Regions from separate parts of the Paenarthrobacter nitroguajacolicus genome, predicted to be linked through region 3. Evidence: riboswitches for the same ligand, from Rfam matches in the RefSeq annotation. Region 3 holds a riboswitch; each other region holds the start of a gene.

Region 1 (7,319 bases), 1.7 Mb from region 3:
GGCCGAAGGAAGCAGCTCGAACGTCAGCACAGTACCGCCGGCCTTCATTTGCTTCGCAGCGAGCTCGTACTGAGGGTGGGACTTCAACAGCGGGTACTTGACCCAGCTGATGGCGGGTTGCTGCTCGAGCCACTCTGCGATCTTCAGAGCAGAAGCCGAGCTGTGATTCACTCGCAGTCCCATAGTCTCCAAGCCCTTGGTCAGCACCCAGGCATTGAACGCCGACAGTGACGGGCCAGTGTGCCGCATGAGCTGCTTGACCGGACCATCGATGAATTCCTTGGTGCCCAGGATCGCGCCGCCAAGGACTCGTCCCTGGCCATCGATGTGCTTGGTGCCGGAGTACACAATCACGTCTGCACCCAGCTCACCACAGCGCTGCAGCAGGGGAGTGGCAAAGACATTGTCGACGACGACAGTCGCCCCGGCGGCATGGGCCAGTTCGCTGACGGCAGCGATGTCGACGATCTCCTGCATGGGGTTGGACGGTGACTCGAAGAACACCGCGGTGGTGGGCTCGGACAGGGCTTCGCGCCACTGCTCAAGGTCGGGTCCGTCAACAAAGACCGTCTCCACGCCCCACCGGGGAAGGATCTCGTTGAGGATCACGAAGCAGGAGCCGAACAGCGAGCGGGCAGCAACCACACGGTCACCGGCAGCCAGCAAGGCACCCAGGGCGGTGAAGACTGCAGACATGCCGGACGCCGTCGCGAAGCACGCCTCGGTTCCTTCGAGCAGCCGCAGCCGCTCCTGGAACGTGGCCACGGACGGGTTGCCGTAACGGGAGTAGACGAATCGCTCGTCCTCGCCGGTGAAGGCACGTTCGGCGGCGGCAGCGGATTCGTAGACGAAACCGGAGTTCAAGAAAACAGGTTCGGACGTTTCCTGGAAATTGGTGCGGTCAAGGCCACCGCGGACGGCCTGGGTGTCAGGGCTCCAGCCGGCGGCGTCGGGATTGAAAGTCACTTACTCGGTCCCCAGATTCGTCGGCAGGCCACGGTTCTTCCAACCATTGACGGTGCGCTCACCGTAGCGGTCCGGTTCGCCTTCGAAGCCCTCCAGGACGTTGTAGGCAGTGAAGCCGGCCTGGGTTGCGGCGATGGCCGCCGAGATGGAGCGTTGCCCGGAACGGCATAGGAAAACGAGCTCAACGCCGTCGTCCTCGGGAGCCTGTTGCTGAAGGTCTTCAATAAAGCGGGAGTTCGGAATTCCGCCGGCCAAGTTCCACTGGATGAACAGGGGGTCGTTCTCGGTAGCTTTGGTGTCGGGGATTCCAATGTGGGCCCATTCGCCCTCGGTCCGGACGTCAACCAGGATGGCACCGTCTTGAAGTTTTGCCCACGCGTCGTGCGGGGTCAGGTCACCTGCGTAGCTCATGCGTGGCCCTCGAACGCTTCTTCGTCGTCGTAGTTCTCCAACTGGTCAACGGCATTGGCCACTGCGGCATCCGCTGTGGCGATCGCGGTCGGCAGGACAACGGCTTGGGCAACGATGACGTCCGTGCCGTTGAACGTAGCTGCCGGGCTCCCGTGGAGGACGTAACCTTCGGCGAGGGCATTGTGGATGCGCTCGCAGAAGTCGCGGGTGTCCGGGCCTGTCACCAGGCGGTAGGAGAGTTTTTCTTCAGTGGGTTCAGGCATAGCTGGTGCTCCTCAGTCACGCTTGCAGTACGAATTGTCGATACGCCGAGTAGTCACCTGAGGCACCCCGCCGGAGAGAGGGTTGCCGACCAGCAAGTCAGGGCTTTGCGCTGGTACTCATTACTCAAGAAAAACGTAACATCCACGGGCATCCGGCCGCACTTGCGAGTGGTGGGGCGGCCGTCATGTTGCGTAATCGGCGGCCGTTTCACTCTTCGTCCCTGAGCGTGCGGACGGCAGCGCCGACTGTAGGAAAGAAGTGGTCCGGCGTGAAACGTGCTGCCGTTCCGAGGCGGATCAGCTTGTCCTTGACAGGTCCTTTGAGTTCGGCGAACACCAGATCCACACCGTGGCGGGCCAACCATTCATCCAGCGTGACGAGGTCGTCCAGGGCCGTGGTGTCGATGCCTGTGATGGGTTCCGCCGCAAGGATGACGTGGGAGATATTATCCGAAGCTTCGTCCAGTTGTTCCCGGACAAAGCTTGCAAGAACCTGCCCGTTGCCGAAGAACAGCGGTGCATCGAAGCGGAGGATCAGGAGCCCGGGGATGCGTTCGCCGTTGGGGTGTCGTTCAAGATCGTGGTACCCAGGGAGCCCTTCTTCGGCACCGAGTTCTGTTCGGTATGGATCCCAGGCCCGCCGCACGAAGTCCAAGAGTGCCAAGGCTATGGCCACCACGATTCCCTGGAGCACGCCCACTGTAAGGACGCCCAGGAACGCAGCCAACATCACTACGGATTCGCTCCGGCTCAGGCTCAACAGGCGCCGGACGCCGGCCGGGTCCGCCAGGGCTATCGCTGCGGCAATCACGACGGCGGCCAAGGTGGCGGACGGAAGGTACTCGGTCACCCCTGGAGCCAGCAGCATGAAAGCAAGCACCAGCACCGAACCCACCACGCCGGTCATCTGGGACTTGGCACCAGCGTCCACAGCCACAGGGGTCCTCGATGTACTGCCGGAGATGGGGAATCCGCCCAGCAGGCCCGTGGCAGCATTGGCTGCCCCAAGTGCTGCCATTTCCCTGTTGCCGGAGACCTTCTTGCCTTCCTTGGCTGCCAATGTTTGGGACAGGACGCCGGTGTCCGCGAACGCCATGAGGGCGATCCCTGCCGCAGCGGGAAGCAGGGTGAGTGCGTCCGCCCAGCCAATGCCGCCGAGCGCGGGCATCGGGAGGCCCTGCGGCAGGACTCCGGTGACCTTGACGTCGTCGTTGAGGCTCCAAACGGCCGTTGCGACGCACGAGCCGACCACCGCCAGCAGCACACCCGGCACTTTCCACTTCAGCAGCCGGGGAATCCAGATCAGCGCCAGCGAACCCACGCCCAGCAGCAGCGCGGTGATGTTGACCTCGCCGCCCAGCACCCCGGTGGTGACCTTCGCAAGCTTTTGCCAGATGTCGCCGTCGGCCTCTATCCCCAGGAACGCCGGCAGCTGCGACAACGCCACCAACAACGCGATTCCGTTCAGGTATCCGAGCCTGATGGGTTTGGAGAGCAGTCCTGTGATGGTCCCGAGTTTGAGGGCCGAACCGGCCAACATCAGTACCCCGATCAGCACTGCCAGGAGCCCTGCCAATGCCACCGACTTTTCGCTGCTACCCGCTGCCAGCGGCACGATTGCCGCGGCAATCATGGGGGCGAGGGCAGAATCGGGGCCGAGGACCAGGATGCGGGAAGGCCCTACGAACGCGTAAACCAGCAGCGGGACCACGGTGGCATAGAGACCGGTGACCGGTGGAAGGCCGGCCGCCTGCGCATAGGCCATACCGGCGGGTACCAGCAGGGCGAAGAGGGCAGCACCTGCCACGACGTCGTGCCGGAGCCATTCGCGTTTGTAGCCCTTGAGCGCCCAGACGCCCGAAAGCCGGTCCTTGGCGGAAGACTTGGCGGAAGATCGGGTGGGTGAACTCATACAGCGATCATTCCCGACCCATGCTGTTTTCGAAACTATGCGACCGCCGTATGTGGAAAATCCGGACCGTCATCAGTCCCGCCCAAATGTGACGCCCCGGGAGCATAATTGACGCAGTACGACCCCCTGTAACTTCGCATGAAATCAGGTCGCGGTGAACGGACAGAGCAGTTCTACACTCAAGCCCATGCTGCATTTTGGATGGTTCGTGGGACACGGTTTTGGTGTCCAAGGCTGGGGGACGCCCGGGTACAGCCTGGGTTACGACTGGAAGAAACCCGCCCTGTACCAGGAGGCTGTCCGGGCCTTTGAACAATCCGGGTTGGACCTGTTCATCATCGAGGATTCCCTCACCGTCCCGGACACTTACGGCGGCACGGCCGAGGTCTCCCTGGCGCACGCGTCGTTTGCTCCGAAGCATGATCCGCTGGCGCTGGTCCCGTACCTTCTCTCAGCCACGGAGCATTTGGGGATCGTCCCGACGGTCAGCGCGTCCTTCTACCCGCCCTTCACTGCCGCCCGGCTCCTGGCCACGCTGCAACACTTCTCAGAAGGGCAGCTCGGCTGGAACGTAGTCACGTCCGGCAGCGACCTCGCCGCCCAGAACTACGGGCTGGACCAGCAGATCGAACACGACCTCCGGTACGAGAAAGCGGAGGAATTCGTCGACGTCGTCAGGCGGCTCTGGCGGAGTTGGGAACCTGGCGCTGTGCTTGAGGACGTTGAGGCAGGGGTGTTCGCGGACCACAGCAAAGTGCACCCTATCAACCATGAGGGCGACTTTTTCAAGGTCAGGGGTCCGCTGAACACTGCGCCTTTGCCGGAAGAACCCGTCCTGGTGCAAGCTGGTGCGTCGCCGCGGGGTAAGGCCTTCGCAGGTGGGCATGCCGACGTGGCCATTGCCTTGGCACGCGGTGCTGACGGGATGAAGTCCTACCGGGATTCCATCCGCGCGGAAGCTGCAAAAGCAGGCCGCAATCCCGACGACGTCAAGGTTCTTTTCGTCCTGAAGCCCACCATTGTTGGTTCCACGGCAGAGGCAGAGGAGTTGCGGGCACAGAGGCGTGAACTCACCCAACGCGACATCGACAGCCAACTCAACTCCATCTCCTACCTTTCAGTGATCGACTTCAAACAGTTCGACCTCGACGCTCCGCTGCCCGAATTGAGCACCAACAGCAACCAAGGGACGCTGGAGCATTTCGCCAAGGCGGCCCCTCCGGGCTCCACACTGAGACAGATCCTGCAGGCCCGCAGCGGAGGAGCGGGTGATTCGATCATTGGTACGGTTGGCGAAATCGCCGACTACTTGGAGTCGACAGGGTCTGAAGTGGGTGGCGACGGTTTCCTCTTCTCCGGCTTCGTGGACCCTGTGACCGTGCACGGTGTACTGGACAAACTCACCCCTGAACTGCGGCGCCGTGGCCTGTTGAGGAAGAGCTACGGCAACGGTGGTTTCCGGCAAAATCTCTTGGACTTCTGATGGTGTCGGCTGAACCGCGAACCTTCCTGATCGGTGCGGCTCCGGTGCTGGCATCGGACGTGGCGCTGGCCGCCGAAGATCCCTCGTTTGACGTGGAACTCAACCAGGAAGCGTTGACTTTGATGCGTAAGTCGAGGGAACTAGTGGAGCTCACCGCGACCTCCGGAAAGCGTGTGTACGGTCTCAACACACTGCTAGGGTCAGGCCGGGATACGGCGGTGGAGGAGAAGTCGCTCCTGGCGTACCAGGTGCAGGTGGTCAGGTATCACAACAGCGGTGTGGGCACGTATCTTGACCGGGCTGCTGCCCGTGCCGTAATCCTTGCCAGGCTTATCGGTTTCAGCCGCGGTGGTTCCGGCGTGCGACCCGAAACAGCAGTCTTCTACGCCGAATTGCTCAACCGCGGAGTCTTCCCCGCCATCCCCCGGGAAGGCTCAGTGGGCTCGTCAGACCTGACCCAACTTGCCGCCGTCGCCGCTGTTGCTTTGGGCGAGGGCGAAGCGTTCGACGCGGATGGCATGCTGATCCCCGGCGCCAAAGCGCTCGCCGACGCCGGTCTCCAGCCACTTGTTCTCGCGCCGGGCGAGGCCCTGGCCCTGGTCAGTGCCAATGCGTACTCGGTGGGTGTAGGAACTCTCGCCTTGGTGCGGTTGCGGCACCTGGCCGAACTGGCCGACGTCGCACTTTCCCTCTCCCTGGAGACGATCGCAAGGTACGACGGCGGCGGGAACCTCAGCCCGTTCTCGCTGGCAATCCAGGCGGCCAAGGCGGTGGACGGGCAGCGGGAGTCGGCTGCCGCTGTTCGCCGCCTTCTGAGCGGTGGGTGGCTGGAGGATGTTCGTCCCGAAGTTTCGGTGCAGGATGCGTTATCGTTCCGGGCCGCGCCCCAGACGCACGGGGCATTTCGATCCCTGGTGAAGCAGCTCGGTACTGCGTTGGAAGTGGAGCTAAACGGCCGCGGCGATAATCCCCTGGTCGATCTCGACTCCGGGCAGATGATGTCCGGCGGGAACTTCCAACCGATGCAACTGGCTCTCGCCTTCGAGGGCCTGCGGCTGGCTTTGGCCCACGTTGGGATTTCCAGTGAACGTCGCATCGCCAAGTTGTACCCACCACAACGGGCTATCCGGGCCCGCCACCTGCAGGCGGCATCCTCCGGGGAAGGTCTGGCCCAAGAAGAACTTCCCGGGCTGCTCTGGTACTCGGCCGCTGGACTGTTGGCCGAACTCAAGTTCCTCGCCGCACCGGCGACGCTCGGGGCGCCGACGCTTTCTGCCGACGTCGAGGACCATTCGACGCTTGCCCCGCTTGCCCTGCAGCAGCTCGAAAAGTCGTTGGAGGCTGCCGAAAAGCTCTTGGTTATCGAGGCGTTGACGGCGTCGTACCTGCTGCTTGAAGCGGGAGCCGCGCAGCCGCTCGGAAAGGGGACGGGCGCCGTCGTGGGAAGACTGGCCGATGTGCTTGCCGACCGGCCGTCGGCTCCTGACCTGGTGGCGCGTGCGCGTGTGGAGTTGCGGGATGCCGTAACCAGGGAATTTTTGGAGACAGGGGAGGAACCGTGGTGAGTACAGCGATCCGCAAACAGGGTGTGCACGCGGCTGTCCCGATTCCGGACGGGCTGGACGCCTCAGTCCTGGACAAAGTGGGCAACACCCCGCTGGTGAAGCTGGAATCACTGGGTCACGGTCTGGGCAGCACCATCCACATCAAGCTCGAGTCCGAAAACCCTGGTGGCTCCATCAAGGACCGCACCGCACTAAGTATGGTTCGGGCGGCGGAAAGGTCTGGTGAGCTGCAACCGGGCGCCACGATTGTGGAAAGTACGTCGGGCAACACCGGGATCGGACTCGCCCTCATCGGACACCTGACCGGACACCCGGTGGTGGTGGTTACGGGCGACACGATCTCCGAGGAGAAGCTTGCCGCGCTGCACAACTACGGCGCCCGAGTGATCCTCACGGACTGGAATGCGCCGTCGGAATCGCCGGAGAACGCCCGCGCCGTGGCAGCGCGGATTACCGCCGAGACGCCCGGCGCGTGGCGGCCCATGCAGTTCGACAACCCTGCCAATCCGGCCGCGCACTATGAAACCACCGGGCCCGAGATCTGGGAACAGACAGGTGGACTGGTGACCCACTTCGTAGCGGGGATAGGCACCGGCGGGACCATCAGCGGGAACGGCCGGTTTTTGAAGGAACGAGTGACTGCCTCAGGACCCGGCGGGCACGTGGAAGTTGTTGGTGCCGACCCCTACGGCTCCGCCTACAGCGGCGGCCATCCCGGC
Region 2 (7,319 bases), 1.9 Mb from region 3:
GGTAATCTCCCGGGCACTGCAAGGGATCGCCGGCGCCCTCCTTGTTCCGAGCTCGCTCGCCATGATCATCTCGTCGTTCACCGGCCCGGCGCAGTCAAAAGCCATCGGGCAGTGGTCGGGTTGGACGAGCGCTGCGGCTATTGTGGGTCCGCTGATCGGCGGCATTGCTGTCGACTTGCTCTCATGGCGGGTGATCTTCTTCATCAATGTCATCCCTGCTGTTGCCATCTGGCCAATGCTTGCAAGCCTGCGGTCGTCGGATGCGGCGAGGGACAAGAGCAAAAGCATCGACTACCTGGGAGCTTTCCTGGCCATGGTTGGCTTGGGCGGGCCAGTGTATGCCTTCATCGAACAGGGGAGGATGGGATGGGGCAGTGCCCAGGTATGGGCTCCGCTTCTGGTGGGTGTAGTTGCCATGGTTCTGTTCCTCATCCACGAGGCCCGGACTGCTGAGCCCATGTTGCCGTTGCGACTCTTCAGTATCCGTAATTTTGCCTGGGGTAATCTCGCCACTCTGGCCATCTATGCCGCGATCTCCCTGGGTTTCTTCGTGTTGGGCATTTACCTGCAGCAGGTAGGCGGCATGGGCGCCACCGTGGCGGGCCTGGCGCTGCTTCCGGGCACGGTCATCCTGATGCTGGGTGCGTCCTACTTTGGTGGTCTCGCGGGAAAGTACGGTCCCAGATGGTTTATGACGGTGGGCCCTCTACTGTGCGGTGCGGGCTTCCTGATGTCATTGACTGTCCAGGAGCCGCTCAACTACTGGACGCAGGTGTTGCCGGGGCAGATTGTCTTTGGCCTTGGCCTGGCGACGTTGGTTGCGCCCCTTACGGCTGCCATTCTGGGCGCTGTTCCCTCGGAGGAGGCCGGGATCGGTTCAGCCGTGAACAACGCTGTTGCCCGTATTGCGGGTCTGATCTCCATCGCCTTCGCAGGGGTGATTGTGGGGCCGGCCTTCACCCGGGACGGACTGTACAACGCTCTGCTTGTGACAGCGGGCCTGTTCCTGTTCGGGGCGCTGGCGTCCGCCGTCGGCATCCGGAATCCTGTGCAGGAAGCTGCGGCGGCCGCCGTCAGCGAACCTCATACCGCGTCCGACGACGGCGGTGCGAGCGGGCAGCCCAGCTGACCTAAAGCGCGCCTGGGCTCAATGGGGCCTGGGCTTGTCGGGATCGGGCTTACCGGGCTGGAAGGATGCAGCCTTCGTGCGTCTCCGCGCTTTGAACCCAGAGAGCTGAAGTGACCTCGTCCGCGAGGTCGAACTCGCGGCCTTTAGCGCCGCTGCCGATGCGCACCACCAAAGCTCCGCCGAAGGGTTTGCGGCCCACCACTTCAACGGGCGCGTCCAAGGAAATTTCTTCAGAGGCGAGGTATCGCAAGAGGTCCGGATTCTCATCGCTGATTCGCGTGATCCTGCCTGAGTGGCCCTGATCCAGTTCAATCATTCGGTAAGCGTGCGGCAAGTCGACCGAACCATCTTCCGAAGGAATCGGGTCTCCGTGTGGGTCCCGGACAGGATGTCCAAGCTTGGCCGACATCCGCTCAATGAATGTATCGGACACGGCGTGCTCCAACATTTCGGCTTCGTCGTGGACCTCGTCCCAGCTGTAGCCGAGTTCATCCACCAAGTACGTCTCAATCAACCGGTGCCGGCGCACCATGGACAGCGCGAGCCGCATACCTTGAGGGGTCAGCCTGATGGCACTGTAGGGTTGGTGATCAACCAGGCCTTGGTCCTTGAGCTTGCGCACCATCTCAGACACCGAGGAGTTAGCCACTCCCAGGCGCTGGGCAAGCTGGGACGACGTAATTGGTTTGTCCTGCCACTCCGTGTAGGAGTAGATGACCTTGACGTAGTCCTCGATCGAGGATGAGGGCGTACTGGTCTTCACACCCCAAGCCTACCGTGGCGTTGTACCTTGAACCTTGACTGCCCGCCAGGTCTGCGTCATGTAGGGCAACCCGATGGTTTCACCAGGGACATGGCCGAGGTGGTCGTAGAAGTACCACTCCAGGTTGCCCATGACCTTCGCACGGGTGGCGTCGTTGGCGCGGAGGTAGTAGCTGCGCGACTTGGTCAGTTCCATGATGTCCTCCGGCGTCAGGGCATCCTCCCACCGGGTCAGATGACTTTCCAAACCTTCAAACTCCGGGCCGATGACTGGCCGGAATCCGGGCTTGTGGACATCGCCTGCATGCATGATGCGTGAAAGGCGGTGAACCCACGGGACTGAAGTGTCCAGTTGATTCCAGATCAGTCCCAAGATCCCATGAGGCCGCAGGATCCGGGCGATCTCCGTGCTCGCTGCGAGGGGCTCGCACCAGTGCCAGGCCTGGGCAACGCTGACGACGTCGAATACTGAGTCCGTCAGTCCTGTTGCCTCGGCCGTTCCCTCCAGCGCATTGACGTGGGGGTAGGCTTTTCGCAATTGCTCCAACATGTCCGTGGAAGGATCGACGGCGGTGACCGCCAGGCCGCGTTCTACGAGGAGTGCCGTGAACTTTCCTGTGCCAGCTCCGAGGTCGGCCGCGGACCTCGTCCCCGGAGGAACCAGCCAGTCCACGGAATCGGCGGGGTAGCCGGGTCGCACGCGGTTATAGTGTTCGCCGCCGTCCTGGAAGCTCTGACCGAGTTCATGCCGGCGGGAAGCATCCAGCCTTGGACCACGCGGCCCCGCTGGTCCGGGAGTACGTGGCTGTCCGCTGGCGGCAGCCGGTGAACGCAGGGCCACGAAAGCTCCTTCACAGGGTCACTAAAAGTACCCTATGAATTTACCGCAGTGTTCCTAGTCAACAGTGCAGGGAGCTGCGCCCGCAGTGCCGGGAGTGTTCGGGGCCCATTCGGGGTAGCTGCGATGGTCATTTGCAGGAACCCAACGGCCCTCGTCCACCACGTAGTCCCAGCCCAGTCCGTCGCGCTTGAGTCCTTCGATACCTGCGAGCAGCCTGGTGGCGTCCTCCAACCGGGAGCCGACGCCGAAGCTGGCGCGCAGGGATCCGGAGGGGAGCCCGAGGCGTTTGAGGAGCGGGTGGGCACAGAACCGGCCATCGCGGAGGCCAACGCCGTGCTCGGCCGCAAGATAAGCCGCAACCAGTCCGGCGTCGAATCCTTCAACGGAGAAGTTGACCACACCGATGGTGTCCAGGGAGTCAGCGAAGATCTTGTGGACGGTCACGCCATCGATGGCCTCCAGGCCCTGCACCAGGTACGAGCGGATGGCGGACTCGTGGGCGTGCCACGCGTCCTGGTCGAGCCCTGCGAGGACTTGGGTGGCGCGGGCAAGTGTCGCGGCGCCCAGCACGTTGGGGGAGCCGCCCTCGTGGCGCGCCGGGCCCGCGGCCCAGCTCACTGAGTCCAGGCGCGCTTCACGTACCGCGCCGCCTCCGGCCAGGTGCGGTATGCCGGCGTCGAGCCAGTCCGGACGACCCACCACGACACCCGCACCGAAGGGGGCATAGAGCTTGTGTCCGGAGAAGACGATGTAGTCGACGTCCGCCTCGGTGATGTTGATCCGGCGATGAGGTGCGAGCTGCGCAGCGTCCACCACGATCCTTGCGCCGTATTCGTGGGCAAGCGAAGCAAGGCGGGCGATGGGAAGAATCTCCCCCGTCACGTTCGAGGCGCCGGTAACAGCCAGCAGGCTGACCCCGCCCTGGGCAAGTTCGGCCTCGAGCTTGTCCACCGTTTCGGCCAGGGTTGGTGCCGCGACGACGCTGCGGTGGGGGACTCCCTGCCACGGAAGCAAGTTGGCGTGGTGCTCGATGTCCAAGTACAGGACCTCGCCCGCAAATCGGCCATCCACCTGCGGGAGGCATCCGGCCAGGAGGTTCAACGAGTCAGTGGTGTTCCGTGTGAAGATCACTGAGTCATCGGCACGCCCGCCGACGAAATCACGGACGATGTTCCGCGAGTTCTCGTACACCGACGTGCTGATTTGCGAGGCGTACCCGGCGCCCCGGTGAACGCTGGCGTAGTAGGGCAGGACCTCGTTGAGGTAGGCCGAAACGACGGTCAGGGCCGGGGCCGATGCGCCGTAGTCCAAGTTTGCGTAGCGGACGTGGCCACCCTGAATCAGGGGAGCCTGAAGCTCAGCGCCAGTGACCGCGGCAAGCGGACGCACAGCGGTTATCGTCTCTGCTGTGGATTCTTCAACAAAGGACGGAATGATGTTGGAGTTGAACGTGACAGTGCTCATGGAACCTCACTCAAGAGGGACCCCCATAGGGGGATCCGCGCTTGCCGCATCCGTTCCGGACCGGCCGGGTCGTCACCCGGGGCACCCCACCGCGAATGGAGGGTTGCCGGCCAGCAAACCGGGGTTTAGCGCTGGCACTCGTGACCTGTAAAAAAGGCTAAGGCACGTCCGGGGAGGCTTCCAAAGCCGCTCCCTTTTGTTAAGCCCTTTGTTACGTCGAATGCGAAATCCCTTCTTCGCCGAATAAAAAACGGCGGAGACCCCCTACGGGGGCCAACCGCCGTCGAAAATTCCGCCTGCTGCTTGGTTGGCCAGGCGTGGATAGGTTTAGAGAAGGTCGTCCAATCCGGGGTTGAGGCGCTTGAGGACCTCGGAGTGCAGGATCGAGTTGGTGGCCAGGGCGTTACCGCCAAACGGACCGTCTTCGCCTTCCAAGGACGTGAAACGGCCGCCTGCCTCGGTGACGATCGGGACGAGTGCTGCCATGTCGTAGAGGTTCAGTTCAGGCTCGCAGGCGATATCCACTGCCCCCTCTGCCACGAGGCAATACGACCAGAAATCACCATAGGCGCGTGTCCGCCAGATGTCTTCCGTCAGCCCCAGGAATTCATCCAGGTTGCCGCGTTCCTTCCACCCCGAAAGGCTGGAATATGACATGGAGGCGTCGGCCAGGCGGGAAACGTTGGACACCTTGAGCCGCGTTGCCGAGGCCAGGGAGCGGCCCATGTAGGCGCCCATGTCCTTCGCAGCCCACCATCGCTTGCCTAGTGCAGGCGCACTGACTACGCCCACCACAGGTTCCCCCTCATCCACGAGGGCGATCAACGTTGCCCACACCGGGACACCGCGGACAAAGTTCTTGGTCCCGTCGATGGGGTCTATGATCCAGCGACGTGAACCGTGACCGCTGCTGCCGAACTCCTCGCCCAGGACCGCGTCCCGCGGACGGGAGCGGGACAGTTGACCGCGGATTGCTTCCTCTGCGGCCTTGTCAGCGTCAGTGACAGGTGTGAGGTCGGGCTTGGTTTCGATCTGCAGGTCCAGTGCCTTGAAGCGATCCATGGTCTGGGCGTCGACTGAATCGGCGAGGACGTGGGCCAGGCGCAGGTCATCGTTGTAGGTGGAAACGGGATGGGTCATGCCACCAAACTATCCTGAATCGTTCGCTGCATTGGGGACGTGAAGCAGACAACGAATCAGTTGACGGTGCCCAGTTCCTTGGTCTCTTTCGCTTCGAGCCTTGGGTCTGCACCCAGCAATCGGCGCAAGGAGGCCAACCGGGCCACTCCCGATGGCCCGGCATGGCCATCGTTTACCCATGCATCCAGCCCGCAATTAGTGGCTGTGGCACCGTGCTTGCAGCCGCGGTCGCAGGTCTCGGTGCCGGGCTCAAGGTCCGGGAACGAGTGCAGTATCCGGTCCGGATCCACATGCGCCAAGCCGAAGGAGCGGATTCCGGGAGTATCGATGATCCAGCTGCCGGACGGTGCATCGTCCAGCTTCAACGCCAAAGCCGAGGATGATGTGTGCCTGCCACGGCCCGTGACCGCGTTGACGCCCCCAGTGGCGCGCTCTGCGCCTGTCAGCGCGTTAACCATGGTGGATTTGCCAACGCCGGAGTGACCGAGCATGACGGTGACTTTTCCACCCAGGTGCGAGCGGAGTTGGGATACGGCGACCTTGTCCAGCCGGGCTGATAGTCCGTCATCGGAACGGGCATCGATGCCGCCGGCCTCGGAGTCAGCGGTCCGGCTGATGATTACGGGAAAATCCAAGCTCAGGTAATTGGCCAGGAGTTCCGCCGGGTCCTTCACATCCGCCTTGGTGATGAGCAGCAACGGCTCGATGCCGGCGTCGTACGCTGCGACCAAGGCGCGATCAATGAATCCGGTGCGTGGCTCCGGGTTGGCCGCCGCAACAACCACCACGAGCTGATCGGCGTTGGCCACGACCACCCGTTCGATGGGGTCCGTATCGTCGGCACTCCGGCGAAGGAGGGTCTTCCGCTCTTCCACCCGGACCAGGCGCGCCAAGGTATCGGGAGACCCGGAGACGTCACCCACCAATGCGACGAAGTCGCCGGGGACAACGGGGTTGCGTCGCAGTTCGCGGGCGCGGGCTGCGATAACGATCCGTTCGTCGGCGGAATCTTCGCCAACAATTGCCCTGTACCGTCCGCGGTCCACTGTGATGATCCTGCCTATTACGGCGTCATCGTGGCTGGGGCGATCCTTGGTGCGTGGCCTGGATCCTTTTTTGCTGGGACGGATCCGGACGTCGGATTCGTCCCAGGAGCGTGCGTCACGGCCCATGGTTAGTTGCTGGCCTCATCAAGATCGGTGTTGGCATCAGTTGGCTGCAGCATTGCTTCCCACATCTTTGGAAAATCCGGCATGGTCTTCGATGTCGTGGCGATGTCCTCAACCTGTACGCCTTCGACGGCGAGCCCCAGGATGGCCCCGGCAGTGGCCATGCGGTGGTCTGCGTAGCTGTGGACCACGCCGCTGTGAAGGGCCGACGGGCGGATAACCAGGCCATCGGCGGTCTCTTCCGCGTCGCCCCCGAGGCTGTTGATTTCGGCAACCAGCGCGGCGAGCCGGTCCGTTTCGTGTCCGCGGAGGTGGGCAATACCGGTCAGCCGGGAGGGGCCGCTGGCCAATGCGCACAGGGCGGCCACAGTGGGTGCCAATTCGCTTGTTTCGTCGAAGTCGGCACCCTTGATTTCTGCTCCGCCGGTCACCGTCAGTGTCCCGTTTTCGAAAGTTACTTCTGCTCCCATGGTGGTCAGGATGGTGCGCCACTGGTCGCCCACTTGTGTGGTCCCGGCCGGCCAATTGGGGATGCGGACGGTGCCGCGTGTGGCCAGCGCAGCGGCGAGGAAAGGTCCTGCATTCGAGAGGTCCTGTTCGATCCGCTGGTCAAAAGCGCGGATGGGTCCCGGAGAGACCCGCCAGTGGTTGGGCACGGAATCGTCCACGACGACGCCGACGCTGCGGAGGACTTCCACGGTCATGGTGATGTGGTCCAAGCTGGGGACGGGCTTGCCCACGTGTTCCAGATGCAGGCCATCAACGAAGCGGGCACCCACCAGCAGTAACGCGGAAACGAACTGCGATGAGGCGC
Region 3 (7,319 bases):
GATCAAGGGCGCCCACAAGCTCCTCACCACCGCCGCCATCATCATGAGCTCGTTCCTCATCACCTCCAGCTTCACCACCGTCATGCTGATCCCCGCCGCAGAATTCCAAGACGGCGGCAAGGCCGAGGGCCGCGCGCTGGCCTACCTCGCTCACAAGTTCCTTGGGGACGGCTTCGGAACTGTCTATGACGTCAGCACCATTGCCATCCTGTGGTTCGCCGGCGCGTCAGCCATGGCCGGGCTCTTGAACCTTGTCCCCCGCTACCTGCCCCGCTACGGCATGGCACCTGCGTGGGCACGGGCTCTCCGTCCACTGGTTCTGGTGTTCACGGTCATCGCCTTCATCGTCACCATCATTTTCCAGGCGGACGTCAACGCCCAGGGTGGCGCGTACGCCACGGGCGTGCTGGTCCTGATTACCTCGGCTTCAATAGCCGTGACCCTGTCCGCGCGGCGAAAGAAGCAGCGGGCGCAGGTCATTGGATTTGGACTGATCTCGCTCGTTTTCGTCTACACCACCGTGGTCAACTCGATCGAGCGCCCCGACGGCCTGAAGATTGCGGCCCTCTTCATACTGGGCATCATGGTTGTCAGTTTTACCTCCCGCATGCGGCGCGCCTTCGAGCTCCGGGCCACGCACATCAAGATGGACGAGAAAGCCCTCGAATTCACGGCCAACGCTTCCGAAGGCCCTGTTCGCATCATTGCCCACGAGCCCAAGCACCTCAGTGCAAGCCGTTATAGGGAGAAGCTTCAGCACGCCCAGCAGGCAAGCCACCTGCCCGTTGACTGCGACGCCGTCTTCATCGAAGTCATCGTGGACGACAGCTCGGACTTCGAGCAGGAACTCCAAGTTGTGGGCAAGCTCCGGCACGGGTTCAAAATCCTGGAAGTGCACAGCAACAACGTGCCTAACACCGTGGCAGCAGTACTCCTCCACATCCGGGACGTCACCGGGTTCATGCCGCACATCTACTTCCGCTGGACCGAGGGCAACCCGATTTCCAACCTCAGCAAGTTCCTGTTCTTTGGCGAAGGAGAGATTGCGCCGGTAACACGCGAAGTGCTGAGGGAAGCCGAGCCGGACATCACCCGCCGGCCGTGGGTGCACGTGGGCTAACCGCCCGGATCCACGCGCCGATACTACAGATAATGCCCATGTTTGCTGCAAACATGGGCATTATCTGTCACCTCGCGAGGGGTGGGCCTAGCGGCTCGCTGCCGGCACCAGCACCCACAACACCTCCACAGTCTCGTCCGTGGGGTTGATCCAGGTGTGGGGTTCGCGGCCCGGGAAGGAGAGCGTGTCCCCCTCTTCGAGGTCGTACTCCTCATTGGTCAGGATGAGCTTGATCCGGCCCTTGACCACATGCAGGACGTCCACGTCGCAGTCCACGGCATAGAGCTCGTTTTCACCGCGGCCACGCGGCTCGATGGTTGCCTGCAGGATCTGGAGCCGACGTTCGGAGCGGGCGGTCAACAAACGCTCCACGATGCCCTGGCCACCCAGGGAGATGCGGGGGCCGTCGTCGCGCTTGGTCAGGTGTGTCTCCGGAGCTGCGAACAGGTCCCCCACGGATACGGACAGCACTTGGCAAAGAGTGACCAGCGAAGCGACCGACGGCGATGTCAGGTCCCGCTCCACACGGCTGAGGAAGCCTTTGGTCAGGCCGGTAGCATCCGCCACTTGCTCGATGGTGAGCCGCTGCGCTTGCCGGGCTGCGCGGATTCTGGAACCGATGGCAACGGGAACATTGCTCGGTTCAACGGGTAGAGCCTTCATTCACGAACCTTTCAGGCCTGTCATGTGGCCCTGTCATTGGAGCAATAGTAGCCGGGAGACAGGACAAGAGCGCCAGAATACGCGAAAGCATGACCTAAGGATCTTGACTGTTACTCCCATCACAACATATCCTCATAGGCAACAAGTGTTGTCTGTGAGGCACACAACACATCCCCCAATCTCCAATCGTCAGCACAGAGACTTCGACGCTTCGCAGGAGTATCGTCGAAAACCCCAACCTCCGTGCATCAGCTCCAAGGACCGTTCATGGAATCTTCGGCTATAAACATCGCAATCGTGGTGGTGTACCTGCTCGCCATGCTGGCATTCGGCTGGTGGGGCAAGTCCCGCACCAAGAACAACAGCGACTTCCTCGTGGCCGGCCGCCGCCTGGGACCCTTCCTTTACACCGGCACCATGGCCGCAGTGGTCCTCGGTGGCGCATCCACCGTGGGCGGCGTCGGCCTCGGTTACAAGTTCGGTATCTCCGGCATGTGGCTGGTTGTGGCCATCGGTTCAGGCGTGCTTCTGCTCAGCCTGCTCTTCGCCGGAACCATCCAAAAGCTCAAGATCTACACGGTCTCGCAGATGCTGACCCTCCGCTATGGCAGCACGGCAACCCAGACCTCGGGCATCGTGATGTTGGCCTACACGCTGATGCTGTGTGCCACGTCCACCGGTGCCTACGCCACCATCTTCGTGGTCCTCTTCGGCTGGGAGCGTTGGCTCGCCATCGCTATCGGCGGCGCAATCGTGCTGGTCTACTCCACCATTGGCGGCATGTGGTCCATCACCTTGGCCGACCAGGTCCAGTTCGTCATCAAGACCGTGGGAATCTTCTTCCTCATGCTCCCCTTCGCCCTGAACGCCGCAGGTGGCCTCGATGGCATCCGAGCCCGCGTCGATGAGAGCTTCTTCGACATCGGCGGCATCGGCCTCCAGACGATCATCACCTACTTCGTCGTGTACACACTGGGCCTCCTGATCGGCCAGGACATCTGGCAGCGCGTGTTCACTGCCAAGAACCCCACAGTTGCCCGCTGGGGCGGCGCTACCGCCGGCGTCTACTGCATCCTCTACGGCTTCGCAGGTGCCCTGATCGGCATGGCTGCCAGCGTTGCCCTCTCCGGCATCGAAATCGCTGCCAAGGACGACGTCTACGCAGAGGTCGCTACCCGGCTCCTGCCCATCGGCATCGGCGGCTTGGTGCTTGCCGCAGCTGTGGCCGCCATGATGTCCACGGCGTCAGGCGCACTGATTGCTGCTGCAACCGTTGCCCGCGCAGACGTAATGCCTTTCGTTGCCAGCTGGTTTGGCAAGAAGGTCGACACCTCCGACTCCGATAACCCTGAGCACGACGTCAAGGCCAACCGTTACTGGGTACTCGGCCTGGGAATCGTTGCAATCATCATCGCCATCTCCACCAAGGATGTGGTGGCCGCACTGACCATTGCCTACGACATCCTGGTTGGCGGCCTCCTCGTGGCCATCATTGGCGGCTTGGTGTGGAAGCGTGGAACGGGCATCGCCGCAGCATGGTCCATGGCGGCCGGTTCAGTGGTAACCCTCGGAACCATGATCATCCTTGAGATCAACGCCGAAGTTCCCCTCGATGGCATCTACGCCAACGAGCCCATCTACTTCGGTTTGATCGCCTCGGCTTTGGTGTACGTAGTGGTCTCGCTTGCCAGCAAGCCCACGGATCCGGCAGTCATGAAGGCCTGGACGGATCGCGTTGCCGGTACCCGCGTGGCCGAGGAAGAGCTCACCACCCCCGCTTCCTAGGCGGGCACAAAGAACCAAGCAAGGTTCAGGAAACAAGTAAAGTTCGACGGCGGCGCCTCCCCTTTTTGGGGCGGCGCCGCCGTTGCGCTATGTCCGGGAAGCATGCGTTGGAAGGCCCGCTCTACACGCCAAAACCACCCCATAGTGCGCAAAGCAGGCCCCACAACACAGGAGGCCCCACAACACGCGCCCACCCGTTGGAAGGCCCGCTCTACACGCCAAAACCACCCCAAAGAGCGCAAAGCAGGCCCCACAACACAGCAGGCCACGCAACACACCCCACGACGGGTGGCCGAACACCAATGCGGTAGGGTGGTCCCAGCTTCAAGAGATGTGGTGCCAAGCTCCGACTGGCCACACACCAACCCCATGTTCACGGGTGGTTCGGATGAGGAAGCGGCCCGTCCCGGACCAGAGACAACCGAGCGGGCAAGAGCACTCCCCCAAGGAGCAGTCCCTTGCCGTACCAAGGCGATACCACCCTGGTAAACACAACAGCACCCAGTACCCCGGCCGGAACGGCCACCCCCACGGTCGCGGTGATTCCCGCCGTCGACCTCTTCCTGGGCACGGTGACCATCACTGCCAAGGCTGGAACAGAGCAGTTCAGACACGCCCAACCGCAACTCATCGCGCAGGCGTTGGCCCAGGCCGTCCGGCCGACGCACTGGTGTGAGTCGTCCAAGACACTAACGGTGACCGTTGCGGCCGTCGGAAAACGGGCGGGCGTCCAACGTCACTTCACACTAGGGCACTAGGGCTCCAGGGCACGGGGACCAGGCCTAAACTTCCTCGTCTTCCTCGCGGAACTCTTCAGTTTCATCTATGGGGACAACGCGTTCGTCGTCCTCGGGGGCGTCCACTTCCTCTACCCAGGGTTCATCCACTTCCTGGTCTTCGGCGTAGTCGTAGGCCGGGTCGGACTCAATGGTTGCCCGTTCCGGGTAATTGGCGTGTGATTCGGTGGTGTTCATGGTGCAACCTCCGTCTCGTGGGCCTGTTCTGGTGGGCGGTTCAGCCCGTTGACCCGAATGCAGGAATCCAGTGGCGGAAGGGCCCCGCCCCTGTCCTTCCATCTGAGCACCGGCACAGTCGAGGGTCAAGGAAATTACGGTGCACCGAACATTCCAGTTAAGGAATACCAGCCAAAAATCCGCGCGGATAAGCGGTAGTGTGGGGCGTGCAATGGGGCCGCAACTACCCCACCAAGCACAGGAGACAAAGTGCAGATGCACCAGGAATCCCACAGTTCGTCGAGCTCCGCTCCGGACCCCACCCCCGAACCGGCAACTGCCGAAAACGCCGGCACGCAACCCGCGCCGCCCTCGCACGCGGACATTCGCCGGTGGCGGCAGTACCTGGCCGATGAGCGTGCCGAGGCCGCCGTCTACCGCGAACTGGCCCAGCGACGTGACGGCGAAGAACGCCAAATCCTGCTCGCCCTGGCCGAAGCCGAAGGCAGGCACGAAGCCCATTGGCTCAAGCTCCTTGGCGAGCATGCAGGTATGCCCAAGGCAGCTTCCACCCGCAGCCAGTTCCTGGGCTTCCTGGCCCGCAACTTCGGTTCAGTGTTCGTCCTCGCTCTGGCACAGCGTGCCGAAGGCCGTTCCCCGTACGGCACCGAACCTGCCGCGACGCCTGCCATGGTGGCCGATGAACAAATCCACGAAGAAGTAGTCCGGGGCTTAGCCACACGCGGACGCAACCGGCTCTCCGGAACCTTCCGCGCGGCCGTTTTCGGCGCCAACGACGGTTTGGTCAGCAACCTTTCCCTGGTCATGGGTATGGCCGCAACCGGCGTGCCCAGCCCCGTGGTGCTCATGAGTGGCGTCGCGGGTCTCCTCGCCGGGGCCCTCTCCATGGGTGCGGGCGAATACGTCTCGGTCCGCTCGCAGCGGGAGCTCCTTAACGCGACCCTGCCCACGCAGGCCACTCTGACCGCGGCACCGTCATTGGACATCGAGCACAACGAGTTGGTCCTGGTGTACTTGGCCCGTGGCATGACGCGTGAAGCGGCGGAGCACCGCGCTGCCGAGCGCATGGGCTTGTTCAGCTGCGACTGCGATCCCAGCCTTTCCTTGCAGCCGGAGAAGCCACCCACTGACGATCATGAATCCGTCGGTTCGGCGTGGGGTGCAGCGATGTCCAGCTTCTGCTTCTTCGCCTCGGGCGCCATTGTGCCCATCCTGCCGTTCATTTTCGGCATGACGGGCATCGCCGCCTTGCTGGTGGCCGGCGTTCTGGTGGGTATCGCGCTCCTGGCTACCGGCGCCGTCGTCGGCTTGTTGTCCGGAACCTCGCCGCTGAGCCGCGGACTCCGGCAGCTTGCCATCGGCCTGGGTGCGGCGGCGGCCACGTATGGTCTGGGCTTGGCGTTCGGAGCAGCGATCGTCTAAGTTTGGACGGCTTGGTCCGGAGACCGTAATGTTGGTTCGTCCTCCGCGCTGCCCCGCGTGACCAGGGCATCAGGAATGGAGAACCGTGGACCCGGAGCGGGAAGCAACGCGCGTGCCGAAGCACCGACGCACTGGAACAGCCTTGCGCGTTCTCCGCGGCGTCCTCATGGCCGTCATTGCGGCCGTCGTCGCCGTTCTGGTCAGTGGATTCCTGCAGGGCGACCCTCGCATCACCGCGCTGTTCCCGGGAGTGAGCGTGCCGGGAACCACAGAGGACCATCCGGGTGGAGCCGAACCGGCGCGCCCCCTCGACGCGCCGCCGCCCGGACTTGAGGAGGCGGACGCCCCACTGGCCTCGCCTTCAGCGCCCGGCACCACCAACGATTCGTACAAGTTCCTGGCCACGAACGACGACGGCACCCCGGTAGGTTACTCGCCTTGCCGTCCGCTCCATTACGTTGTCAACGATGCGTCCGCACCCATTGGCTCAGACGCCCTCCTGACCGCCGCCTTGGCAAATATTTCTGCGGCGTCCGGCATCCAGTTCATCGACGACGGCACCACTGACGAGTTGCCGGTGGACCGGCGTGAGCCCTACCAGCCGTCCAAGTACGGCGACCGGTGGGCTCCCCTGCTGATTTCCTGGACCACACCGGTGGAAGCCCCTGCGCTGGCAGATAACGTCATCGGCACAGGAGGCAGCACCATGTACTCCCTCAACAAGGGACCCAAAAGCTACATCACCGGGAGCCTGGAGCTGGACACGCCACAGGTAACGGAACTGCTCGCGAGTCCCGGCGGGGCCGACTACGTCCTGGCAGTCATGCAACACGAACTGGGCCATGTGATGGGCCTTGACCATGTGGATGACCCGATCCAACTCATGTACCCGGAAATCGGCGCCCCCGACGGCCTCGCGGCGGGCGACCTGAATGGCCTTCATCTTCTCGCCTCGGCACCCTGCCGCAAGGACATCTGACTCTTTCACGCTTCAAGCATTCCCGGCATGGACTCCCTGTGGAGTGGGACTTATGCTGACGAATACGGCCGACGGCGGCGCCCCACTTCCCGTCGCAGCCGCCACGTCAGGGGGTTCCATGGAACCTTATGGGTCGCCCAAGTGGCCGGACCCCGATCCCCCTCGTCCGAATTACCTTCCGCATGCTCCACGCCCGCCGGAGCCTCCACCGGTCAGGCCGCCGATCAAGCACAGCAGCATCGCGGCCATCCTGTTCCTTTTCAGCGTGCTCGGCCTGGTGTGCGCGGGAGCCTACTTCAGCGGCGAACTCCACCAGCTCCTGTACGGATCGTCCGCCACACAGAGCCAGGCGCCGCGCCCCGCGCTGGCACCTTTC
Region 4 (7,319 bases), 420 kb from region 3:
CAGCCTTGAAGCAGCCGCCCTCGCCCTGATCGACATGGGTGCCCGCACGGTCCTCGTCAGCGCCGGCGCGGACGGCATGCTCGCCTTCGACCACGCCGCCCCGGGCGGCTACTGGAGCGCCCGCTTGCCGGAAGCGCTCAGTGGCAACCCCACAGGGGCAGGCGACGCCGGTGTGGCGGCTGCCGCCGTCGCACTCGCCGAAGGCATCACCGAGCCCCGCGAAATCCTTCGCCGGGCCACCGCATGGTCGGCCGCGGCCGTGCTCATGCCTGCCGCAGGTGAAATTTCGCCGCGGTACCAGGAACTCCAGGACCAATTGATCGTGACATGGAAGGAGACCCGGTGACCCTGGTCAACACTCGGGAACTCATGGACAGGGCCGCCGACGCGGGAACAGGCCAAGGTGCGTTCAACATCATCCACATCGAAACTGCCGAGGGCCTGGTGGCAGGGGCCGAAGCGGCCGGCGTCCCACTGATTCTGCAGATTTCCGAGAACTGCGCCAAGTACCACGGCGGACTCGAACCCATCGCTTCGGCAGCCCTGGCAATCGCGCGCTCCGCCGCTGTACCCGTTGCCCTTCACCTGGACCACGCAGAATCCGAAGATCTCGCGATCGCCGCCGTGGACCTTGGTTTCGGTTCCGTCATGTACGACGGCGCCCACCTGCCGTACGAATGGAATGTGGAAGTCACGCAGCGGGTGGCAAAGTATGCCCACGAGCGCGGTGTCTACGTGGAAGCCGAGCTTGGAAAAGTGGGTGGCAAGGACGGAGCCCACGCTCCCGGTGTCCGAACAGACCCCGGCGAGGCCCACTCATTCGTTGAGGCAACCGGCGTGGACGCGCTCGCCGTTGCTGTCGGCTCCTCCCACGCCATGACCGAACGCAGCGCCGCGCTGGACCTGCACCTCATCACCAGACTGAAGACCGCGGTGGGAAAACCACTGGTCCTCCACGGCTCCTCCGGTGTGACAGATGACATGCTCATAGCCGCTATCCGTGCGGGTATGACTAAGATCAACGTATCCACACATTTGAACGGGTTCTTCACCCGCGCCGTCCGTGAGTACCTCGATGCCAACCCTGCAGTGGTGGATTCCCGGAAGTACATCAAGGCCGGCCGGGATGCCCTTGTGCTGGAGTCCGCACGTATGCTGACGCTGTTCGCCAAAGCGAATTAGCTGGAAACCCGCGAAAGGCTCGTCATGACCCGCACCGATCGGCTCACTGCCATACTCGACCTCCTGGCCGAGTCCGGCCATGTGGAAGTCGAGGACATCGTGACCCGCCTGGGCGTCTCACCTGCCACGGCCCGCAGGGATCTCGACAGCCTTGCCAAGCAGCGGCTGCTCAGCCGCACCCGCGGCGGCGCCACTACCGGGTCCGTAGCCTACGACCTTCCGGGCCGCTACAACAGGGACGACCACGCCGTGGCCAAGCAGGAAATCGCTCTGGCAGCGTCTGCGCTGATCCGTCCCGGTGCTGTGATCGGGCTCAGCGGTGGCACCACCAACACGGCGTTGGCGCAGCTACTCTCCACCCGCGAGGACCTCAACGCGCCGTCCCACACGCCCACGCTGACCGTGGTCACCAACGCCATCAACATCGCTTCCCAGTTGGCGGTGCGGCCGAACATCAAGATCATGGTCACCGGCGGGATACTCAACCCCCGCTCCTACGAGCTGGTGGGTCCGTATACAGACGTCATCATGCAAAAAGTTGCCCTCGATATTGCGTTCATCGGTGTCAACGGCGTCGACCCGGACCTCGGCCCCACCATCACCGACGAAGGCGAAGCCATGGTCAACACGGTGATGGCACGCCGTGCCACCGAGTCCTATGTGGTGGCCGACTCTTCCAAAGTGGGCCGCCGCTCCTTTGCCGCAATGGCAGGCTACGACTTCAGGCACCTCATCACGGACTCCGGCATCAGTGCCGAACATAAAGCTGCGTTCGAGGCCAAGGGCACCGAAGTCATCGTCGCACCCGCCGGCTGAGACCCGCCGGCTGAGCTGGAAGGGCTAGAAGCGCATCCTCGGTGCGTGCAGCACTGAGTCGTCTACCTCCCGGGGCACCCACTGGCTGAACGGTATATCCAGGCTGTACTGGTCGTCGTCGTTCTTGATCAAGGTCCGCAGTTCGGCGTTGTCCGGGTTGTTGAGTGACTCGAAGTACTCCACCGTCCAGTGGAACCATCGCATGCAGAAAAGGCGCATGGTCAGCCCGTGTGTGACCAGGAGCGTGTTTGGTGCGTAAGTAGGCTTCTGCCAGTGCCGGTACAGCGTCTCCATGAAGGAAGACACCCGGTCATAAACGTCCGAACCGGACTCGCCCTCGCGGAACCGATAGAAGAAATGGCCGTAGAGGTTGCGCAGTTCCTTTTGGTCCTCGATCTCCCCGGCGATCTGGAAGTTGGCCCAGTCCTGCTCGCGAAGCCTGGGTTCCTCAATCACCCGCTCGATCAGGGGACCGAGGTTCATGGCTTCGAGGGTCTGGTACGCGCGCAAATAGGGGGAGACGTAGACGCAGACCTGTTCTCCATCGAGCTTGCGGCGCAGGTCCTCCCCGGCAATCCGGGCCTCCTCCACTCCGCGCTCCGTCAGCGGGATCCGGTAGTCCGGCACGCGGTTGTAGATGGACGTGTCGGCATTCGCGGCAGACTGGCCGTGCCGGATCATGAAGATTCTCTCAGGGGCACCCATCCCACCAAGCATAGGGTGGGTATATGTTCCTCGCTTCCCGTCGCCGGCTGCGCGCCGAAGTACTTATTGTGCTGGGCCTGTCCTTGGGCCAATCAGCCGTCTACTCCGTAGTTCAGCTGCTGGACAAGATGACGAGGGCACCTTTGGCGGATGCCACGTCAACGCTGAACAGGTCCCAAAGCACGCGTGAGTACTTCGACCTCACCTACCAATTGCTGGACATTGTGTTCGCTTTGGTGCCCGTGGCCTTGGTGTTCTACTTCCTGTCCACCCATGCACCTGGCGGCCGGGCAGACGGGGGCGGCTCGGCGTTCGCCCGGCTTGGCTTCAATTTTGCCCGGCCCGGCAAGGACCTTCTCCACGGTGTTGGCCTGGCCGCTGCGATCGGCATCCCCTCGCTCGGCCTGTATGCGGCCGGTCGTGCGCTGGGAATCACCACTGCAATTGTGCCCAGCGGCCTTGACGCTTACTGGTGGACGGTGCCGGTGCTGGTCCTTTCGGCCATGCGCCATGCGATCGTGGAAGAAGTGATCGTGGTGGGGTACCTCATGGACCGCTTCGGCAAATTCGGGTGGAGCATGCCGGTGGCCATTGTGGTCAGTGCCGTCCTGCGGGGAAGCTACCACCTGTACCAAGGCTTTGGGCCGTTCATAGGGAACGTGGTCATGGGCTTGCTGTTCGCGTGGATCTACACCAAGACCAAGCGGGTAATGCCCTTGGTGATTGCCCACGCACTGTTGGACATCGTGGCGTTCGTTGGATTCAGCCTGTTCGGCAAGGCAATGGGCCTGGGGTAGAGGTCCGTTAAAAGTATCCGGCCGCCATCGGTGGGTGACGTCGTTGGCACCCGCTGATGGCGGCCGAAGCTTAGCCCGGACATGATTGACTCCGGACATGGCTGACCGGGGCCGGGACCAGCCCGGATGGATTGGATCGGTCAGATGGTGACGGCTCCGGAGGCGGTTTCGAAAGTTACAGCGAGGATGCCTGGAGTGCCGTGCGGTGCCATCCACTGGACGGCGACATCCTCAAGCGGCTTCTCCACTGGTTCGCCCAACCATTCGGTGACGCGTTCAGCCGAGCCCGCAATGGTGAGGCTGGACATCTTGACGTCGCTCTCGTAGATCCTTGACGGGTGCAGCGAGGGGTCGCCCTCCCACTTGAGCAGGTAGGGCACTTGGGGATCCGCGATCAGGCCGAGGATGCCAATCTGCTGCCACACCAGTTCGCGTCCGTCGGGGAACTTGCGGTTGCCCGGAACAGCCGAGCGGCCAAGGCGGTCTTCGAACGGTGCAAGGTCGTCAACGGCGACGCACCAGCCCATCCATCCACCACCGGCAGCCGAACGGGCACGGACGGCCTGGCCAAAGGGTGCTTTGTCGGAAGCGGGGTGGTCCAGGACCTCCACCACTTCCAGGTACTTGTTATCCGCAAGGGGAATGATCATGTTCCGGGTACCGAAGCGCGGGTGCACTCCGCCCCGGACAGCGTCCACTCCCAATGCCGCGGAAATTCGTTCGGTAGTGGCCAAAAGGCCATCTCGTTCACAGGCGTAAGAGACGTGATCCATGCGCATGGCTTCATCTTGGCACTTTGTGATCGGGGTCTCAGCTAAGTCAAGCCTAACTAAGGTGGGATGTGTATAACCGGTGGTAGGGGGCGTCATGAAGGGACGCGGGAAGACCGAAAGATTCCACAGGCGTCACAAAGCTGTCTTCGCCTCCGGACAGTTCCTAGACTGGCCCCAGCTCACACCGCTTCACCTTGCCTGCCAAACCCATGCGTCACGAACAGGAGAACTCCATGTCCCAAGGATGGTCTTTCGAAACCCGCCAGATCCACGCCGGCCAGGAGCCTGACGCCGCCACAGGAGCGCGCTCGCTTCCGATCTACCAGACCACGTCCTTCGTGTTCCCCAGTGCCGAGAGCGCCGCCAATCGCTTTGCCCTGGCCGAGCTGGCTCCCATCTACACCCGAATCGGCAACCCGACGCAGGATGCAGTGGAGCAGCGGGTTGCGAGCCTTGAGGGTGGCCTGGCTGCCCTCTTGCTCAGCTCCGGACAGGCTGCCGAGACGTTCGCCATCCTGAATATCGCCGAGGCGGGCGACCACATCGTAGCGAGCCCGAGCCTGTACGGCGGCACGTACAACCTGCTGGCGCACACGCTGAAGAAGTTCGGCATTTCGGTCACGTTCGTCGAGGACCCGGACAATCTGGACCAGTGGCGTGACGCCGTCCTGCCGAACACCAAGTTGTTCTTCGGCGAGGTCGTCTCCAACCCCCGCCAGGATGTCCTGGACATCGAGGGCATCGCCCGCACCGCACACGCGGCCGGCGTTCCCCTCATTGTGGACAACACCCTGTCCACGCCTTACCTGATCCGGCCCATCGAGTGGGGAGCGGACATCGTGGTCCACTCCGCGACCAAGTACCTGGGTGGTCACGGTTCGGCAATCGCCGGTGTGATTGTGGACTCCGGCAACTTCGACTTCGGCAAGGACCCGGACCGCTTCCCTGGTTTCAATACCCCGGACCCCAGCTACAACGGTCTGGTCTACGCCCGGGACCTCGGCAAGGACGGTGCACTGGGCGCGAACCTCTCCTACATCCTCAAGGCCCGAGTCCAGTTGCTTCGCGATCTCGGCTCTGCCGTGTCCCCGTTCAACGCCTTCCTCATTGCCCAGGGCCTGGAGACCTTGAGCCTGCGCGTGGAACGCCATGTTGCCAACGCCACCAAGGTGGCCGAATGGCTTGAAAACCACGACGACGTCGAATCGGTCGCCTATGCGGGCCTGCCGTCCAGCCCGTGGTACGACCGCGGCCGGAAGTACGGACCCAAGGGCACGGGCGCCATTGTTGCCTTCAACATCAAGGGCGGCGTCGAAGCCGGCAAGCGCTTCGTGGACGGCCTGGAGTTGCACTCGCACGTTGCCAACATCGGTGATGTCCGCTCGCTGGTCATCCACCCGGCGTCGACTACACACAGCCAATTGACGGTGGAACAGCAGGTCGCTGCCGGCGTCAACCCCGGCCTCGTGCGCTTGTCCGTGGGCATTGAGCACGTTGATGACATCATCGCCGACCTCGAAGCGGGCTTCCGGGCCGCCAAGGGCGCCTAACGCGCGGCTTAGAGTCACAGCCCGGCTGCCGCCCGCGTCGACGATTATTCGCCGGGCGGCAGTTCCGGGTGCTCGTTCGTGAACGAAGACGCCCTAAACCGTCACACTGTTGTCACATTCTTCGCCAGAACCACCCTGCATTTCCTAGACTCTTCGTATTAGGTCATGAGTGCCAGCACACAGCCCCGGCTTGCTGGCCGGCAACCCTCCTACGCGGTGGGGTGCCCCGGGTGAAGACCTGGCCTGTTCGCACGCAAGGCGACGGGCAAGCGCGAGGTTAAGGTGTCAAAGGAATGACCATTACTGCTACAGCCCTTCCCAAATCCGGAGAAGAAGACGGAACCGTCAAGTACGCCGGCATCGGGCCGTTGGAACTTGAGGCCGGCGGATTCCTCCCCGATGTCGTCCTCGCTTATGAGACCTGGGGGCAGCTGAATGCCGATGCCTCCAATGCCGTCCTCATCCAGCATGCGCTCACGGGCAGCACTCACGTAGCCCGTGGAGCCACCGACGAGGAAGGTTGGTGGGAGCAACTCGTTGGGCCGGGTGCCACCATCGACACCAACAAGTTTTTCGTCATTTCCATCAACATCGTGGGCGGTTGTTATGGCAGCACCGGCCCATCGTCAGAAGCACCGGACGGACGTCCTTGGGGCTCACGTTTCCCGTTGGTCACGCTGCGCGACAGCACGGAGGCTGAGGCGCGCCTCGCCGATGCCTTGGGAATCGATGCCTGGCACGCCGTGTTGGGCGGTTCCATGGGCGGCGCCAGGGCCCTTGAATGGGCTGTTACGTTCCCCGACAGGGTCAAACGCTGCGCCGTAATTTCGGTGGGCGCCTACAGTACGGCCGAGCAGATTGCCTTTGCTCAAGCCCAAACCTTGGCCATCAGGCAGGACCCGAACTTCAAAAACGGTGACTATTACGGCGGCACTGCACCTGAACATGGTTTGGCACTGGCCCGACGCATCGCCCACATCACTTACCGCTCAGCCTTGGAGTTGGATTTCCGCTTCGGCAGGGAAGCCCAGCACCAGGAGACACCACTCGCTGCCGCGGTGTTGGGGGAGCGTGGCCGCTACCAGGTGGAAAGCTATCTGGACCACCAGGGAACGAAGCTGGTCCGCCGTTTTGATGCCAACAGCTACATCGCCATCACCGAAGCCCTGATGTCCCACGACGTCACCAGGGGCCGCGGCCCGCTGGAACAGGCGTTGTCGCGCGCTACGGCTGAGTTCTTCGTGGCGGCGGTGGACAGCGACAGGCTCTACTTCCCTGCACAGTCGCGGGAACTTGCCGCGGCGCTACCTGGGGATGTGCCGGTCCACCTCATTGAGGCTCCGATTGGTCACGACGGCTTCCTCACTGAGATCGGCCAGCTCTCGGCACAACTCCGAGAATCATTCTTCGCCTAGCCCTAGCCGTTCATGATTTCGCCGCGCTGCTTCATGTAATCCTCCATGGCGATCTCGCCGTTGCTGAACTTCGTGTCCAGC

The links. Region 3 has a riboswitch for S-adenosylmethionine ahead of KCX59_RS05875 (hypothetical protein). Riboswitches for the same ligand answer to the same signal wherever they lie in the genome.
Region 1: linked by a shared signal. The riboswitch ahead of KCX59_RS19615 (DUF1737 domain-containing protein) and the one ahead of KCX59_RS05875 (hypothetical protein) in region 3 are both predicted to bind S-adenosylmethionine.
Region 2: linked by a shared signal. The riboswitch ahead of KCX59_RS14320 (aminotransferase class V-fold PLP-dependent enzyme) and the one ahead of KCX59_RS05875 (hypothetical protein) in region 3 are both predicted to bind S-adenosylmethionine.
Region 4: linked by a shared signal. The riboswitch ahead of metX (homoserine O-acetyltransferase MetX) and the one ahead of KCX59_RS05875 (hypothetical protein) in region 3 are both predicted to bind S-adenosylmethionine.

Annotation. Positions count from the first base shown of each region.
Region 1 is NZ_CP073234.1:4,155,160-4,162,478, reverse strand. Features, by position in the region: gene KCX59_RS19625 (O-succinylhomoserine sulfhydrylase) at 1-966, opposite strand, end outside; gene KCX59_RS19620 (rhodanese-like domain-containing protein) at 967-1,377, opposite strand; gene KCX59_RS19615 (DUF1737 domain-containing protein) at 1,374-1,640, opposite strand; SAM riboswitch class IV at 1,654-1,765, opposite strand; gene KCX59_RS19610 (SulP family inorganic anion transporter) at 1,849-3,552, opposite strand; gene KCX59_RS19605 (NtaA/DmoA family FMN-dependent monooxygenase) at 3,707-5,035, shown strand; gene KCX59_RS19600 (aromatic amino acid ammonia-lyase) at 5,035-6,600, shown strand; gene KCX59_RS19595 (PLP-dependent cysteine synthase family protein) at 6,594-7,319, shown strand, end outside.
Region 2 is NZ_CP073234.1:3,012,714-3,020,032, reverse strand. Features, by position in the region: gene KCX59_RS14335 (DHA2 family efflux MFS transporter permease subunit) at 1-1,129, shown strand, start outside; gene KCX59_RS14330 (metal-dependent transcriptional regulator) at 1,179-1,892, opposite strand; gene KCX59_RS14325 (class I SAM-dependent methyltransferase) at 1,902-2,726, opposite strand; gene KCX59_RS14320 (aminotransferase class V-fold PLP-dependent enzyme) at 2,787-4,196, opposite strand; SAM riboswitch class IV at 4,229-4,342, opposite strand; gene hisN (histidinol-phosphatase) at 4,524-5,336, opposite strand; gene rsgA (ribosome small subunit-dependent GTPase A) at 5,393-6,508, opposite strand; gene aroA (3-phosphoshikimate 1-carboxyvinyltransferase) at 6,511-7,319, opposite strand, start outside.
Region 3 is NZ_CP073234.1:1,161,477-1,168,795, reverse strand. Features, by position in the region: gene KCX59_RS05890 (APC family permease) at 1-1,120, shown strand, start outside; gene KCX59_RS05885 (helix-turn-helix domain-containing protein) at 1,208-1,783, opposite strand; gene KCX59_RS05880 (sodium:solute symporter) at 2,051-3,568, shown strand; SAM riboswitch class IV at 3,891-4,010, shown strand; gene KCX59_RS05875 (hypothetical protein) at 4,027-4,326, shown strand; gene KCX59_RS05870 (hypothetical protein) at 4,351-4,542, opposite strand; gene KCX59_RS05865 (VIT1/CCC1 transporter family protein) at 4,798-5,964, shown strand; gene KCX59_RS05860 (matrixin family metalloprotease) at 6,107-6,943, shown strand; gene KCX59_RS05855 (matrixin family metalloprotease) at 6,996-7,319, shown strand, end outside.
Region 4 is NZ_CP073234.1:1,578,736-1,586,054, forward strand. Features, by position in the region: gene KCX59_RS07640 (1-phosphofructokinase family hexose kinase) at 1-346, shown strand, start outside; gene KCX59_RS07645 (class II fructose-bisphosphate aldolase) at 328-1,182, shown strand; gene KCX59_RS07650 (DeoR/GlpR family DNA-binding transcription regulator) at 1,207-1,998, shown strand; gene KCX59_RS07655 (histidine phosphatase family protein) at 2,023-2,703, opposite strand; gene KCX59_RS07660 (CPBP family intramembrane glutamic endopeptidase) at 2,727-3,500, shown strand; gene KCX59_RS07665 (VOC family protein) at 3,641-4,279, opposite strand; gene KCX59_RS07670 (bifunctional o-acetylhomoserine/o-acetylserine sulfhydrylase) at 4,507-5,823, shown strand; SAM riboswitch class IV at 5,985-6,101, shown strand; gene metX (homoserine O-acetyltransferase MetX) at 6,117-7,238, shown strand; gene KCX59_RS07680 (hypothetical protein) at 7,241-7,319, opposite strand, start outside.